Regions from separate parts of the Micromonospora sp. NPDC047074 genome, predicted to be linked through region 2. Evidence: riboswitches for the same ligand, from Rfam matches in the RefSeq annotation. Region 2 holds a riboswitch; the other holds the start of a gene.
What was found. Region 2 has a riboswitch for cobalamin ahead of ABZ809_RS03555 (acyl-CoA thioesterase). Riboswitches for the same ligand answer to the same signal wherever they lie in the genome.
Positions count from the first base shown of each region.

Region 1: linked by a shared signal. The riboswitch ahead of ABZ809_RS18265 (ribonucleoside-diphosphate reductase subunit alpha) and the one ahead of ABZ809_RS03555 (acyl-CoA thioesterase) in region 2 are both predicted to bind cobalamin.

Region 1 covers NZ_JBEYVB010000013.1:58,829-66,389, reverse strand. Annotated here, with positions in the region: gene ABZ809_RS18285 (glycosyltransferase family 2 protein) at 1-479, shown strand, start outside; gene ABZ809_RS18280 (glycosyltransferase) at 476-1,513, shown strand; gene ABZ809_RS18275 (endonuclease/exonuclease/phosphatase family protein) at 1,510-2,625, shown strand; gene ABZ809_RS18270 (hypothetical protein) at 2,646-3,089, opposite strand; cobalamin riboswitch at 3,403-3,621, shown strand; gene ABZ809_RS18265 (ribonucleoside-diphosphate reductase subunit alpha) at 3,840-6,185, shown strand; gene ABZ809_RS18260 (ribonucleotide-diphosphate reductase subunit beta) at 6,224-7,219, shown strand; gene ABZ809_RS18255 (hypothetical protein) at 7,292-7,561, opposite strand, start outside.
Region 2 covers NZ_JBEYVB010000001.1:756,971-764,531, forward strand. Annotated here, with positions in the region: gene ABZ809_RS03540 (NADP-dependent oxidoreductase) at 1-859, shown strand, start outside; gene ABZ809_RS03545 (hypothetical protein) at 1,134-1,526, shown strand; gene def (peptide deformylase) at 1,736-2,281, opposite strand; gene ABZ809_RS03555 (acyl-CoA thioesterase) at 2,374-2,886, opposite strand; cobalamin riboswitch at 3,004-3,219, opposite strand; gene ABZ809_RS03560 (pyridoxamine 5'-phosphate oxidase family protein) at 3,576-4,016, shown strand; gene ABZ809_RS03565 (RNA pseudouridine synthase) at 4,241-5,032, shown strand; gene ABZ809_RS03570 (alpha/beta fold hydrolase) at 5,244-6,194, shown strand; gene fxsT (FxSxx-COOH system tetratricopeptide repeat protein) at 6,188-7,561, opposite strand, start outside.

The sequences.
Region 1 (7,561 bases), on a different contig from region 2:
ACTACGGCATGCGGCTCGCGCAGCGCTACCAGATCCTGCTCTCCCCACGGGTGCGCGGCGTGCACGACCACGACCACGAGCTGGGGGTGCTGGTGCGCAAGGTGTTCACCCGCACGGCGCTGCACATCCCGATGTACGCCCGCAAGCCGGAGTTCCCCGGCGGGCTCCGCAGCGGCCCCCGGGCCTGGGTCAGCATCGCCGCCCCGCTGACCCTGCTCACCCTCGCCCTGCCCCTGCTGCTCGGCCCGGCCCTCCTGGCGGTGCCGCTGGCCGCGTTCGTCGCCTTCGTCGCCGGGGACCTGCCGATGTACCGGTTCGTCCGGGCCGAACGCGGGCCGCTGTTTCTGGTCTACTTCGTCGCGATGCACTTCTTCCTGAATCTGGTCATCGCCGCCGCCGCGGCCTCTGGCGTGGTCGCGTGGCTGACCTCGGGCCGGTTCCGGCGGCTCTACGACCGCCCGGAGGTCGCCACCCGATGAACGAGCACCCGCTGGTTTCGGTGATCGTGCCGAACTACAACTACGCCGAGTCGCTGGACCTGTGCCTGCGCTCCATCCTCGACCAGACCTACCCGAACGTCGAGCTGCTGATGGTCGACGACTGCAGCACGGACCAGTCCGTGGCGGTGGCCAGCGCCCTCGGCGTCCCCGTCGTCAGCACCGGGGCGAACGGCGGCTGTGGCACCGCCCGCAACATCGGCGCCGCGTACACCCAGGGCGACCTGATCTGCTACGTCGACTCCGACCTGGCGCTGGCGCCGGACGCGGTGGCCACCGCGGTACGGATCCTCGTCGAGGACCCCACGATCGGGGCGGTCTGCGGGATCCAGGACGCCGAGCCGTTGCTCCACGACACCGTGGTCTCCCGATATCGTGGCCTGCAGTACCACTACTGGTCGATCAGCTCGGAGGGCGACGTGTCGTTCCTCTTCCCCGCCATGTGCGTCATCCGGCGGACCGTGTACGACGAGGTCGGGCCGTTCAACCCGGCCCTGCGGCAGACCGAGGAGGTCGACTACGGCTACCGGCTGACCCGCCGGCACCGGATGCTGCTCACCTCGCGGGTGCACGGGCGGCACGACCACGACCACGAGTTGTCCGGGCTGCTGCGCAAGCTGTTCCACCGGGGGCGGCTGCGCATTCCGCTGTACGCCCGGGCGCGGCGCTTCAGCAAGGGATTCGAGACCGCCTCGCGCGCCTGGGGCAGCCTCGCCGCGTTCGCCGCCCTGCCCGCGTCGGCCGTACCACTGCTGCTGGGGCCGTGGGGGGCGGTGCTGCCGGTCGGGCTGCTCGCGGCCTCCCTGGCGTGTGACGCCGGGATGTACCGATTCGTCCTGCGCCGCCACGGGTTGCCGTTCCTGCTCGGCTTCGCCGCGTTGCACTTCCTGGTCAACGTCACGATCACGGCGGGGGTGGCGACCGGCGCGGCGCAGTGGCTGCTGTCCCGGACCTTCCGGCAGCTCTACGACGCCTCGTTCCCGGTCGACGGCACCGCGCGGTGGGAATCGGCGTGACGACCGCCGCGCCGGTGACCGACGCCGGCACTCCGCCGGCGGCACGCGTCCCCGCGTCGCCACGGCGTTGGCCGGCGGCGGTCCTGCTCGGCGCCTCGGCGCTCTGGCTCGTGTTCACCGCCGTGCACCTGGCGGTCAGCGGGCGCTGGTGGCTCTGGCTCGCGGTGGACGCCGTGCCGCCGCTGGCCTTCCTCCTCGTGCCCCTGGCGCTGGGTGCCGGCGCGGCGGTGAGCCGGCGGCGGCGCGGCGCGGTGGCGCTGCTCGCCGCCGCCGCGCTGCTGCTCGGCGCGACGCAGAGCGGGATCAACGTCCGCCGGTGGCAGGGCGGGGACGGCGTCGCCCCGGCCGAGGCCCTGCGCGTGTTCGCCTGGAACACCGGCTACTGGGACGAGGGCGGCGAGACCGAGGCGCTGTACCGGCGGTTGCGGGACGCCGACGCCGACGTCTACCTGTTGCAGGAGTACTGGTACGAGAGGACGGCCGGGCCGACGGCCGCCACGCTCGACCGGCTGCGCGCCGAGTTCCCCGGCTTCCACGTGGTGGTCGCCGGCGAGCTGGTCACCGTCTCCCGGCTGCCCGTGCTGCGGCAGGTGCCGCTGGAGGCGGTCGACCTGCCACCGGCGGTCGCCGCGGCCGGCGACCAGTGGCGCTACAAGACCCTGCGTACCGACCTGGACGTCGGCGGCGGCCGGGTGCTGTCGATGTACAACCTGCACCTGCCCGTGCAGTTGTCACCCGAGCACGGCCTGCTCGACGGCGACTTCTACCGGGTGCTGCGGGAGCAGCGCGCCCAGCGGGAACCGCAGTGGCGGGCGTTGGCCCGGGACGTGCGGGCCAACCCGCACCCGGTGCTGCTCGCCGGGGACCTGAACACCAGCCCGGCGATGGGCGACCTGCGCAAGCTGCCCGACGGGCTGCGCGACGCGAGCTACGCGATGCCGTCGCTGTACCCGGCGAGCTGGGCGGACAGCCCCGGCTGGCCGCGCTGGTGGCGGCTCGACTGGGCGCTCGTCTCGCCGGAGGTGCGGGTGCACTCCTACCGCTTCGGCGACGGGCGCGGGGTGTCCGACCACCGCCCCCAGGAACTGGTGGTGTCGCTGGGCGGCGGTTGACGGCGCGGCGGGCACCCCGGTCACGGGGCGGGTTCCTCCGTCGCGCCGCCGTCGCCGACCAGCGCCAGCCTGGCCACCACCGCGTCGGCGATCGCCGTGGCGCGTGCCTCGTCGAAGCCCTGTTGGGCAGCCGCCTCCAGCACCCGGTGCCGCACCTCACCGAGTTGCGCACGGGTCAGCGGCGGCACGGTCACGGGCGCCGCCTTCCGACGCAGGATTCTGCGCAGCAGGGGGCTCAGCCGACGGGCCGCGCCGTCCACCCCGGCGCCCGCCACCCGCCTGGCCGTCTCGTCGACCACCAGCCACACCACGGGCGTCGCCAGCGCCACGATCTCGCCGAGCCCGAAACCCAGGGGCTCCCGCGTCCGGCTCCGGCGGACCAGCCGCCGCGCGACCTCGGCGTCGTCGAGACTGGACAGCCCGCCCACGAGCGGAAGCTCCTCCGGGGCGATTGCGGTCACCACGTCGCGGACCACATCACGAACCCTGGCCCCACCGGCCGCCGACGGGATCCCGCCGGGCGGGACTGCATCAGAACCCACCTCACCGCCCCCGTCTCTCACTCTCCGTCGCACACGGGACACTGTAGGACGTCTATGAAAGGGCTCTCGCCGGCCGCCGCCCACCTCGCCTCGGTGGGATTCGCCGGCGCGATCGGGGGCGCCGAGCAACCGTCCGCGCCGGTTCGGCCGGGGGCGATCGACGGCCGTCATCGGAGTAGCCGACGACACGCCCGGGGGCGACATGTGGGGTGTGACAACGGTGCTGTCCCTATATATGGTGTCGAGCGCAGCTGGTTCGGCCGCTCAGCCCGAGCGGTCGAGGCAAGAGGGAACCCGGTGGAAGTCCGGGACTGCCCCGCAGCGGTGAGTGGGAACGACCGCCGTCATCAGCACTGGGCCGGGAGTGGCCTGGGAAGCGACGGCCAGTAGGAGACCGGACGCCCTCCGGTCCTGCCCGCGAGTCCGAAGACCTGCCAGCGCGCCGTACGCCCGCGCCGGGCGCACGGCGGTCCGAGGCCGCGTGGGACGGCCGACGCCATCCCGACCGCGCGCCCAAGGCGCGTCGGTCGTCGGTGTCCGCTCCCCGCGCGCCCAGGAAATCCGTCTGGGATCAAGGCTCGCGAGGAGTGAGTGGTGACAGTCACCGAAGTTGTTCCGACCGCCGGTGCGGGGGCCGACGACGCGGCCCTGCCGGGCCAGCGGCGGACGCAGATGCACGTCCGCAAGCGTGATGGCGGCACCGAGCCGGTCGACGTCAACCGGATCGTGCGCGCCGTCGGGCGGTGGGCCGACGACCTCGCCGACGTCGATCCGCTGCGGGTGGCGACCCGGACGATCAGCGGCCTGTACGACGGGGCGACGACCGCCGAGCTGGACCGGCTGTCCATCCAGACCGCGGCCGAGATGATCGGTGAGGAACCGCAGTACTCGCGGCTGGCCGCCCGCCTGCTGGCCGGCTACGTCGACAAGGAGGTCCGCCGGCAGGGCATCGGCTCCTTCAGCGAGGCGATCCGTCGGGGCCACGCCGAGGGCCTGGTCGGTGACGGCACCGCGGCGTTCGTCGCCGCCCACGCCGCCGCCCTCGACGACGCCGTGGACCCGCGCGGCGACCTGCGGTTCGAGTACTTCGGCCTGCGGACGGTGTACGACCGGTACCTGCTGCGGCACCCGACCAGCCGGCTGGTGGTGGAGACGCCGCAGTACTGGCTGCTGCGGGTCGCCTGCGGCCTGTCCCAGGCCCCGGACGAGGCGATCGAGTTCTACCGGCTGATGTCGAGCCTGGCGTACCTGCCGAGTTCACCGACGTTGTTCAACTCCGGCACCCGGCACACCCAGATGTCGTCCTGCTACCTCGTCGACTCGCCACGTGACGAACTCGACTCGATCTACCAGCGGTACGCGCAGGTGGCGAACCTGTCGAAGTTCGCCGGCGGCATCGGCATCGGGTTCTCCCGGGTGCGCTCCCGGGGCGCGCTGATCAGGGGCACCAACGGGCAGTCCAACGGGATCGTGCCGTGGCTGCGGACGCTGGACGCCTCGGTGGCGGCGGTCAACCAGGGCGGCCGGCGCAAGGGTGCGGCCTGCGTCTACCTGGAGCCGTGGCACCCGGACGTCGAGGAGTTCCTCCAACTGCGGGACAACACCGGCGAGGACGCCCGGCGCACCCACAACCTCAACCTGGCCAACTGGATCCCGGACGAGTTCATGCGGCGGGTGGAGGCCGACGGGGTGTGGTCGCTGTTCGACCCGGACGTGGTGCCGGAGCTGCCGGACCTGTGGGGGGAGGAGTTCGACGCGGCGTACCGGGCGGCCGAGGAACAGGGCCGGTACGTGCGGCAGGTCCCGGCGCGGGAGCTGTACGGGCGGATGATGCGCACCCTGGCCCAGACCGGCAACGGGTGGATGACGTTCAAGGACGCCGCGAACCGGTTGTGCAACCAGACCGCCGAGCCGGGCAACGTGGTGCACCTGTCCAACCTGTGCACCGAGATCATCGAGGTGTCCAGCGACACCGAGACCGCCGTGTGCAACCTCGGCTCGGTCAACCTCGCCGCCCACCTCACCGCCGACGGGCTCGACTGGGCGCGGCTGCGCGCCACGGTCCGCACGGCGGTGACGTTCCTCGACCGGGTCATCGACATCAACTACTACCCGACGCCGCAGGCCGCGGCGAGCAACCCCCGCTGGCGGCCGGTCGGCCTCGGGCTGATGGGCCTGCAGGACGTGTTCTTCGCGCTGCGGCTGCCGTTCGACTCGCCGGCGGCGCGGGAGCTGTCCACCCGGATCAGCGAGGAGCTGTACCTGACCGCCCTGGAGACCTCCGCCGACCTGGCGGAGCGCCTCGGCGCCCATCCGGCGTACGGGCAGACCCGGGCGGCGCGCGGGCGGCTGCAACCCGACCTGTGGGGCGTACCGGGCACCCAGACCGCGCGGTGGACGGCCCTGCGGGAGCGGGTCGCCGCGCACGGGTTGCGCAACTCGCTGCTGGTGGCGATCGCGCCCACCGCCACCATCGCCTCGATCGCCGGCTGCTACGAGTGCATCGAGCCGCAGGTGTCCAACCTGTTCAAGCGCGAGACGCTGTCCGGCGAGTTCCTCCAGGTCAACACCGCGCTCGTACGCGAGCTGAAGGCCCGTGGCCTGTGGACCGAGCGGGTCCGGTCGGCGATCAAGCGCGCCGAGGGGTCCGTGCAGGACGTCGCGGAGCTGCCGGCCGAGGTCCGTACGCTGTTCCGCACCGCCTGGGAGCTGCCGCAGCGGGCCCTGATCGACCTGGCCGCCGCCCGCGCTCCCTTCGTCGACCAGTCCCAGTCGCTGAACCTGTTCCTCGCCGCGCCGACGATCGGCAAGCTGTCCTCGATGTACCTCTACGCCTGGAAGGCCGGGCTGAAGAGCACCTACTACCTGCGCTCGCGGCCGGCCACCCGGATCCAGCAGGCCACCGTCGCGCCCACCGGCCCGGACCGCGCCGTCGGCGTCGTCACGCCGCTGGTGACCGTCGACGAGGCGCTGGCCTGCTCGCTGGAGAACCCCGAGTCGTGCGAGGCCTGCCAGTGACCACCGATCCGACGACCACCGACCCGAGGACCACCCACATGCTGCTCGACCCGGGGATGGACCTGACTCTCCGACCGATGCGTTACCCGCACTTCTTCGACCGGTTCCGTGACGCCATCCGCAACACCTGGACGGTGGAGGAGGTCGACCTGCACGCCGACCTGGCCGACCTCGACCGGCTCTCCCCGGCGGAGCGGCACCTGGTGAGCCGGCTCGTGGCGTTCTTCGCCACCGGCGACACCATCGTGGCCAACAACCTCGTGCTCAACCTCTACCAGCACGTCAACTCCCCGGAGGGCCGGCTGTACCTGTCCCGGCAGTTGTTCGAGGAGGCCGTGCACGTCCAGTTCTACCTGAACCTGCTCGACACGTACGTGCCCGACGAGACCGAACGGTTCGCCGCCTTCGCCGCGATCGAGAACATCCCGTCGATCCGGCGCAAGGCCGAGTTCTGCTTCCGCTGGATCGACTCCCTCCAGGAGTTGCGCGAGCTGCGTAGCCGGGCGGACCGGCGGGCGTTCCTGCTCAACCTGATCTGCTTCGCCGCCTGCATCGAGGGCCTGTTCTTCTACGGCGCCTTCGCCTACGTCTACTTCCTGCGCTCCCGGGGCCTGCTGCACGGCCTGGCGTCCGGCACGAACTGGGTGTTCCGCGACGAGTCGATGCACATGGCCTTCGCCTTCGACGTGGTCGACACCGTCCGCCGGGAGGAACCGGAGCTGTTCGACGACGACCTCGCCGGTCAGGTACGCCAGATGCTCACCGAGGCCGTCGAGTGCGAGGTCCAGTTCGCCGAGGACCTGCTCGGCCAGGGTGTGCCCGGGTTGTCCCTGACCGACATGCGCGAGTACCTCCAGCACGTCGCCGACCGGCGGCTCGCCCAGCTCGGCATCCCCGCCCACTACGGCTCGGCGAACCCCTTCGCGTTCATGGAGTTGCAGGACGTGCAGGAGCTGTCCAACTTCTTCGAGCGGCGGGTGTCGGCGTACCAGGTCGGGGTCACCGGCACTGTCGCCTTCGACGACGACTTCTGAGCCGGCGGTGCCGCCCCGGGGCAGCGCGTGGCTGCCCCGGGGCGGTTCGTCGCGAATCGTCAGGGCCCGTCGTCAGGACGAGCCGCCGCCGGAGTCGCCGCCACCGAGGTCGCCGCCACCGGTGTCGCCTCCGTGGTGTTCGTCGCCGTACTTGCGGACCTTGGTCCGGCCGAAGTGGTCGCCGGACCCGCGCCGCCCGCGACCCCGGCGGGTGCGATTGTCCCGGCGCATCTCCCGGGCGGCGAGCCGGGCGCGTTCCAGGGGCGTCAGCCGGGCCGACCGCCGCCGGCGGGCGGCGGTCACGAGGGTCACCCCGAGCAGGGCGAATCCCGTTACGGTGAT
Region 2 (7,561 bases):
CCCCGCACCCGGGCCGGGCCAGGTGCTGCTCCAGGTCGCGGCCACCTCGTTCAACCCGACCGAGATCGCGCTGCGCTCCGGACTGCTGCACTCGATGTTTCCGCTGGACCTGCCCCACACGCTCGGCTGGGATGTCGCCGGCACCGTGGTCGAGATCGGCGAGAACGTGCGTACTCTCGCCGTCGGCGACCGGGTCATCGGGCGGATCGACGGCGGCGGGACCGCGGCCGAGTACGTCGCCGCCCCGGCCGACAGCCTTGTTCCGGCACCCACCGCCATTCCCCTCGCCGAGGCCGCCGCCATCCCTCTTGCTGGCCTGACCGCCTGGCAGGCGGTGTTCGAGCACGCCCGCGTGACGCCCGGGCAGCGGGTGCTCGTCAACGGCGCGGGTGGCGGCATCGGCGGGTTCGCCGTCCAGCTCGCCAGGCACGCCGGTGCGAAGGTCATCGCCACGGCCAGTCCGCGCAGCGCAGCCGTGGTCCGCCAGCTCGGGGCCGACCGGACCATCGACTACACGGCCGCACCCGTCGGCGATGCGCTGGACGAGCCGGTCGACATCGTGCTTAACCTCGTCGCGATCAGCCCGCAGCGGGCCGCTGCCCTGGTGCCGTTGGTGCGGCCGGGCGGCGTCCTCGTCTCCGCCACCATCCCGGTCGAACCGGCCCCCGGCACCCCGGTCACGGCGGTGCGCTTCGTGGCGCGCAATGACACCACCCAGCTCGCCGCACTGGTGGAACTCGTCGACGCCGGCGCAGTCCGCGTCGACGTCGCGGCGTCCCGTCCGCTCGCCGACCTGGCGTCGGTGCATCGGGACGCCGAGGCCGGCCGCACGCGAGGCAAGATCATCCTTGTCCCGTGAATCGAGGTCACCGAGGAGCAGCAGGCTGGTGTGGCCGCCGGAGACGATCGATGCGACACAGCGTGCAGGTAGGGACTGTGTTCGAGTCGGCTGACTGGCGCGGAGGCCCGTGCCGTCGCGTCATCGCTACCCGGCCCGGCGGCATCTGCCGCATGATCTTCCCGCCTCATGAGCCAGAAGGCACCGCCCGGCCTGCGTTCGCTGAGGCGAATGGACCGACCGGGTGATCGATTACGATCCAAGATCGTTGTCGGTCTTATGGGGAGGAATAAGCATGCGCAACACACTCAAGCGGAAGCTGACCAGCCTGGCTGGCGTCGCCGCCGTCGGCGCCGGTCTGCTCGTCGGCACCGCCAGCCCGGCCGCCGCCGCCACCTGCTCTGGTGGCCTGCTCGGCAACTGGCAGATTCGTGGGGGCTACATCTCGGTCTACTACAACTCGTCGACCGGGTACAACTGCGCGATGACCCACACCAACAATCCCGGGGTCAGCCAGTACATCTACGTCAGCATCGGCTCCGGCAACCAGAGCGATGTCGACAAGGGCAACTTCAAGTACTACGCCGGCCCGGTCAGCGTCTATGGACGTGGTCGCTGCATCAACTTCGCGGGCCAGGTCGGCGCCAGCAACCCGACCGAGGGCATCGTCAACGCCTACTGCGGCTAGTGCAGCGCCGCGTTGGTTCGCTGGGGGTGTGAGCCAGCCGGTGGGTTGAGGTAGAGGCCGCGGCGACCACCGCGGCCCGCAGGGTGTTGCGGGCCGCGGTGGAGCTGAGCTGGGTGCGTGCGGCACTGGCGCACCTCGGCCCGGTAACCGTCTGACGCGGCCCGCCCGCACCGGACTCCGCGGCGCGGGCCGGCAGGGACCGGCATCGGTCAGTTCCCGCGTGCCCCGACACCGACGCCGGGGTGCTCGGCGCTGGCGGCGAGGATCTGTTTGCGCTGCTTGACGGGGAGCCGGTCGACGTAGGCGAGGCCGTCGAGGTGGTCGACCTCGTGCTGGAAGCAGCGGGCGAGGACGCCGGTGCCGTCCAGGCGGAGCGGCTCGCCGTGCATGTCGACTCCGGTGACGGCGGCGGTGCCGGCCCGGGCCAGGTCGGCTTGTTGGCCCGGGACGGACAGGCATCCCTCGAAGTCGACCACGAGTTCCCGGTGCTCGGGCAGGTGCAGCACCGGGTTGATCACATGGGCGACGGTGTGGGTGCCGGTGGCGTCGGGGCAGTCGACGACGAAGATCCGGGCGTCGACGCCGATCTGGTTGGCGGCCAGGCCGACGCCGTGGGCGGCGTACATGCTGGCGAACATGTCGGCGACGAGTTGGGCGAGGGCGTCGTCGAAGACGGTCACCTCCGCGCAGCGGCGGTGCAGCACCGGCGTGCCGTACCGGGTGATGGGTCGTGGGGTGCCGGACTCGATCCGCACAGCTGCTCCTAGCGTGCAATTGCCAGAGCTTTGCAGCATAGGCGGACAGGCCCGGATGGTGGAGACCGGCGGTGACCGGCCGGTAACGGAGTTCAGCCCCGGACGCCGCCGTCGAGCAGGGCCCGCCGCAGCGCCAGCCGGTGCTCGCGGCGGATCTCCGCCTCGCGGTACCGGCGCCGGTCGCCGTCGGTCTGCGGCAGCAGCGGCGGCACCGTACGCGGCTGGCCGTCGTCGTCGACGGCGACCATGACCAGATGCGCGGTGGCCACGTCGGTGGGAGGCACCGCCCGGTCCCACCGGTCGGCGGTCACCTTCACGGCCACCTCCATGGAGCTACGCCCGGCCCAGGTGATCCGGGCGTCGACGTGGACGACGTCGCCGACCCGCACAGCGCGGAGAAAGGCGGTCTCGTCGATGGCGGCGGTGACCGCCGGCCCGTCGGAGTGCCGGGCGGCGACCACGCCGGCGACGGAGTCGATGAGGTTGAGGATCCGGCCTCCGTGGACCGTGCCCATCAGGTTGGTGTGGTGCTGGTCCATGATCTGCGACAGGGTCAGGTGCGAGGCCGCCGGTGGCCGGCCGGCGAGCGTGGTGGTGTCGTACATCGTGGTCCGTCCGTCCTCGGGAAGCACGCCACGAACCCGCCGGCGCGCACGTCGAGGACACGCCGCCTGGCGCGTCGCCCGCCCGACCCACCCGCGAGGTCGACGGCAGCGCACACACCCCGTGTGCGCGGCGCGGGCAGGTCTTCGGACTCGCGGGCGCGACCGGTGGTGCCGGTCTCCTACTGGCCGTCGCTTCCCGGACCTCGCGGTCCAGTGCCGGTGACGGCGGTCGTTCCCACTCACCGCTGCGGGGCAGCCCCGGACTCCCACCGGGTTCCCTCTTACGACGCCCGACCGATCACGACCGGGCGAACCAGCGCCAAGCGACACCCTACCCCGCCTGGTCATTCGCCCGTCCGTTCCGGAGCAGGCTGTGCGGCACCTCTCCCGCGGAAGGGTGCGTGGCGCAGGCGACGAACTGACCATACGGTCGAGCGGGGTGACTGCGGCCGGCCCAACGGGCTGTTCGGGCGGCTGATCGCGGAGCGGGCGGCCCGGCACGCGGAACACCAGGCGGCGGCGCCCGCCCACGCGGCCGGCACGCCAGAGCCGACCACACGGAAGCCTGACACTGGGATACTCTCCGTGCTGTCCGCATCACGTAACTGATGTCGTCGGTCGGAGGGGAATCCATGGTTGACCGGGAGCCGGTCGCGGAACCGTCCTTTGCCAGCGAGGGATCGAAGCCGATGCCCTGGTCGCAGGCGCGAGACCGGTTGGCGGAGGCGGGAGAGTTCTTCCTGTCCACCGTCCGCCCGGACGGCAGGCCGCACGCCGTGCCGTTGCTGGCGGTGTGGCTGGACGACGCCATGTACTTCTGCTCCAGCAAGTCGGCACACAAGGTCGACAACCTGGCCGCCAACCCGAACTGCGTCCTCACCGTCGGCGGGCCCGACCTCGATCTGTCGATCGAGGGCACGGCATCCCAGGTCACCGACCCGGCCACCCTGAAGCGGGTCACCGACGGCTACGGGAACAAGTACGGCTGGGAGGTGACCGTGGTCGACGGCGGGATCGACGGTGACGGGATCGGTCCGTCGCCGTACATCGTCTACGAGGTGACTCCCCGCAAGGTGATCGGCATGGACAAGGAGTCCGGCTTCAGCGCCACCCGCTGGCGGTTCGGCTGAGGCGGCCGAGTGCCCGCGCCGCGTTTCGGTAGGTCGACGGCGGCTCCGGACATGTGATCCGGCGACCGGGCGGACGTCGCCCGGCGGGAGGTCACGGCGCTCGTGGTTGGTATCCTTCGCCTGCCGGCCCCCGGGCGCTTAGACCCTCTCCCCGCGCGGCACCGCTGCGGATGCGGCCGCCGGTGACACGGAGCAACGCAGGACAGTCGAGAGCCGAGGCGACCATGACCACCTTCACCTGGTCGGCACTTCGGCGGGAGCCCGTCTACGAGGACGACCAGCTTCTCGTGCTCGACAAGCCGCCGGGCATCTCCGTGATGGGCGAGCGGCACGCGGAGTCCCTGACCGAGCTGGCTGCCGCCGCCGGCGAGCCGGTGCACTGGGTGCATCGCATCGACAAGGTCACCTCGGGGCTGCTGTTGCTGGCCAGGACGCCGTCGGCGCACGCGTCGCTGACCCGGCAGTTCGCCAGCCGGGGTGCCGACAAGCGGTATCTGGCCTGGGTCGGGGGGGCGTCGTTCCCCGACCGGGGCACCATCGACCTGCCGCTCCGGCCGGGTCGCAAGGGCACCATCCGGATCGCGGGTGACCGCCAGGCCATCCGCTACGACGCCGACCGCCGCCGCTTCGAGTTGCCGGAGTCGGCGATCGACCGGTCCAAGCCGTCGTACGAGTCACGTACCGACTTCGCGACCGCGCTGGTCAGCGGCGACCGTACGCTGTTGGTGCTCAAGCCGGTCACCGGTCGGCGCCACCAGATCCGCGTCCACCTCGCGTGGCTCGGCTTCCCGATCGTCGGAGACCCGCTGTTTCACCGTGGTCAGGAGGACCAGCGGACGTACCTCCACTCGTGGTGCTGCGAGATCGCCTGCGACTGGCGGGACGAGCCGCGTACCCGGTTCTGGGCCCCGCCCGGCGGTGAGTTCCTGGACGGCTTCGCCGACGGCCGGAAGCCCCGGCTCGACGAGGCTCTCGATGCGCTGAGCGGCGACACGCCCGGCCCGGCGCGCCCCTGACATCCCGGCGAGACCGATCGGCCGGAAGTTCCAGCCGAGGTGGCCGGTAGGTGTCGTTTCAGACAGATCCGGCCTCTTGTTCGTGCTCGGCATAGCGGCGTGGCGGGCTTGACCATTAGGCTCGATTGCTGAGTGGAGCCGTCAGGCATCGTCTTCATTCGATGCGATATTGCGAGTATTTGCTGGTTGCGGCACCGAAGGGCGGGACGGAGTGTTCCGAGAAGGCGAGCCAGAGGCCGACTTCGCCGAACGCGAGGACAGCAGACGCGTGGCGTACGAGGTGACCGGCGCGCCCGACGGCTTCCCCGTCTTCCTGCTCCACGGCACGCCCGGCAGCCGCCGGGGCCCGAAGCCTCGCGGCATCGTGCTCTACCGCATGGGCGTCCGGCTGATCGCCTACGACCGTCCCGGCTACGGGGACTCCGACCGCCGTGAGGACCGGGACGTCGCCGACGCCGCCCGCGACGTGGAGGCGATCGCCGACCACCTGGGCGTGGAACGGTTCGCCGTCGTCGGGCGCTCCGGCGGCGGCCCGCACGCCCTCGCCTGTGCGGCCGACGACCGGCTGCGCGGGCGGGTGACCCGGGTGGCGGTTCTGGTCAGTCTCGCCCCCTGGAACGCGATCGAGTTGGACTGGGTCGGGGGCATGAACGACGGCAACGTCCGAGGGTTCGGGGTGGGGAGCCCCGACACCACGGCCGTGGTCGATGAGATCCGCCAGCGTGCCGAGCGGGCGGCTGCGGACCCACGGCTCCTCCTCGCGGACCTGAAGACGGAGATGAGCACGGCGGACCGCCGGGCGGTCAACGACCCGGCCCTGCGCCGGCTCCTCACCGACACCTACGAGGAGGCGCTCCGCTCCGGCCCGTACGGCTGGATCGACGACGTGCTGGCGTTGCGCCGCCACTGGGCGTTCGACCTCGGGGCGATCGACACCCTGGCGACGCCGGTCCGGTTGTGGCACGGCGCTGACGACAACTTCACCCCGGTCAGCCACGGCCGCTGGCTGGCCGCGCAGATTCCCGGCGCCGAGATGGAGGTCCGGCCCGGAGCGGCGCACTTCGACGCGGTCGAGGAGCTGCCGCGCATCCTGCGCTGGCTCATCGACCCCGACCCCGCGCTGAGCGCCGACCTGCTGATCGGCGCGCGGCCCGGTCAGTAGGGGTGCGGGTCGAGCACCCGGCGCACGTACCGCCCGTCGCGTAGCACCACGACACTGGGGTGGTGCTGCCCGACCCGGTTTGCGAGCCGGTCGGCGATCCGCATCCGACCGATGCTCACGCGCCCGCCGGACAACGCCTGGTTGGCGGTCTCCAGGTTGCCCCGGGCCCGCAGCGTGTCGGGGTGCTCGGGCCCGAGCACCCCCGTGAGCTGCTCCACCACGGCCAACAGCCGGTCGCGCCCCCGCTCCGGCTCTCCGGCGAGAATGGTGAAGACCGCGACGTTGTTGGCCGCCGCCATGGTGAACGGGTGCCGGTCGCCGAGCGTGGCGAACATCGCCTCGGTCGTCGCCTCGGTGAGCGACCGGCTGGTGCTCTGGTCACCGGCATCCCACTGCGCCACGCCCAGGTTGATCCGGCAGACCAGCGAGTACGGGTGGTCGGGGCCGAACACCCGGACGAACTGCTGCTCCACCTCGCCCAGCTCCGTCAGGGCCTGCGCGTTCTGCCCCTGCAACATCATGTTGGCCGTCCGGCTGAGCCGGCTGAACAGCGTGTCCGGGTTGTCCGGCCCGAGGGTGGCCAGCAGCCGCTGATAGGTCTCGTCGAGCAGTTGGGCGGCCTCGGCGATCTCCCCGGTGCTGCGCAGCGACACGGCCAGGTTGGCCTGGGCGGTGAGCACGGCGCGGGAGTAGTCGCCGAAGAGGTTCCGGTAGCCTGTCACCACCTCCCGCAACAGCGCCACGGAACCCTCGTAGTCGCCGGTCTCCCGCAGGTCGCGCGCGAGGTTGTTGGCCGACACCAGGGTGTTCGGGTGCTCCGGCCCGAGGACGACCCGCAGCCGGCGGTTGGTGGTCTGGTCACCGTCGAGAGCCCGGTCGAACATGCCCATCAGCCGGTAGGAAGCGGCGAGGTTGTTCGCCGCGTTCAGGGTGCGGCGGTGATCCTCGCCGAAGACCTCGACCGACGCGGCGTACGTCCGCAGGCAACGCTCCAGAGCCTCCTGGTACCGGCCCAGGGTGCACAGGTCCGCTCCGTAACCACCGGCGGTCATCAGCGTGTGGGGGTGGCTCTCGCCGATCAACTCCTCCTGCTGGCGCAGGGTGTCCTCGTCGAGCCGGTGGGCCTCCTCGAACCGACCGAGGCTGCGCAGCACGTTCGCCCAGTTGAACCGCAGGTGCAGCAGTTGGACGCGCAGCTTGCGGTGCGCCGGCCCGTCCGCCGGCAACTCGGCCAGCAGCGCCGACCAGACGGCCTCGGTCTCCCGCGCGTACCGTTCACCCTGCTCGTAGCCGCCGTTGACGTAGATGTAGCGGACGCGGTCGATGACCAGCTGCCGGACGTCGTCGTCCCGGCAGGAGATCGCGTC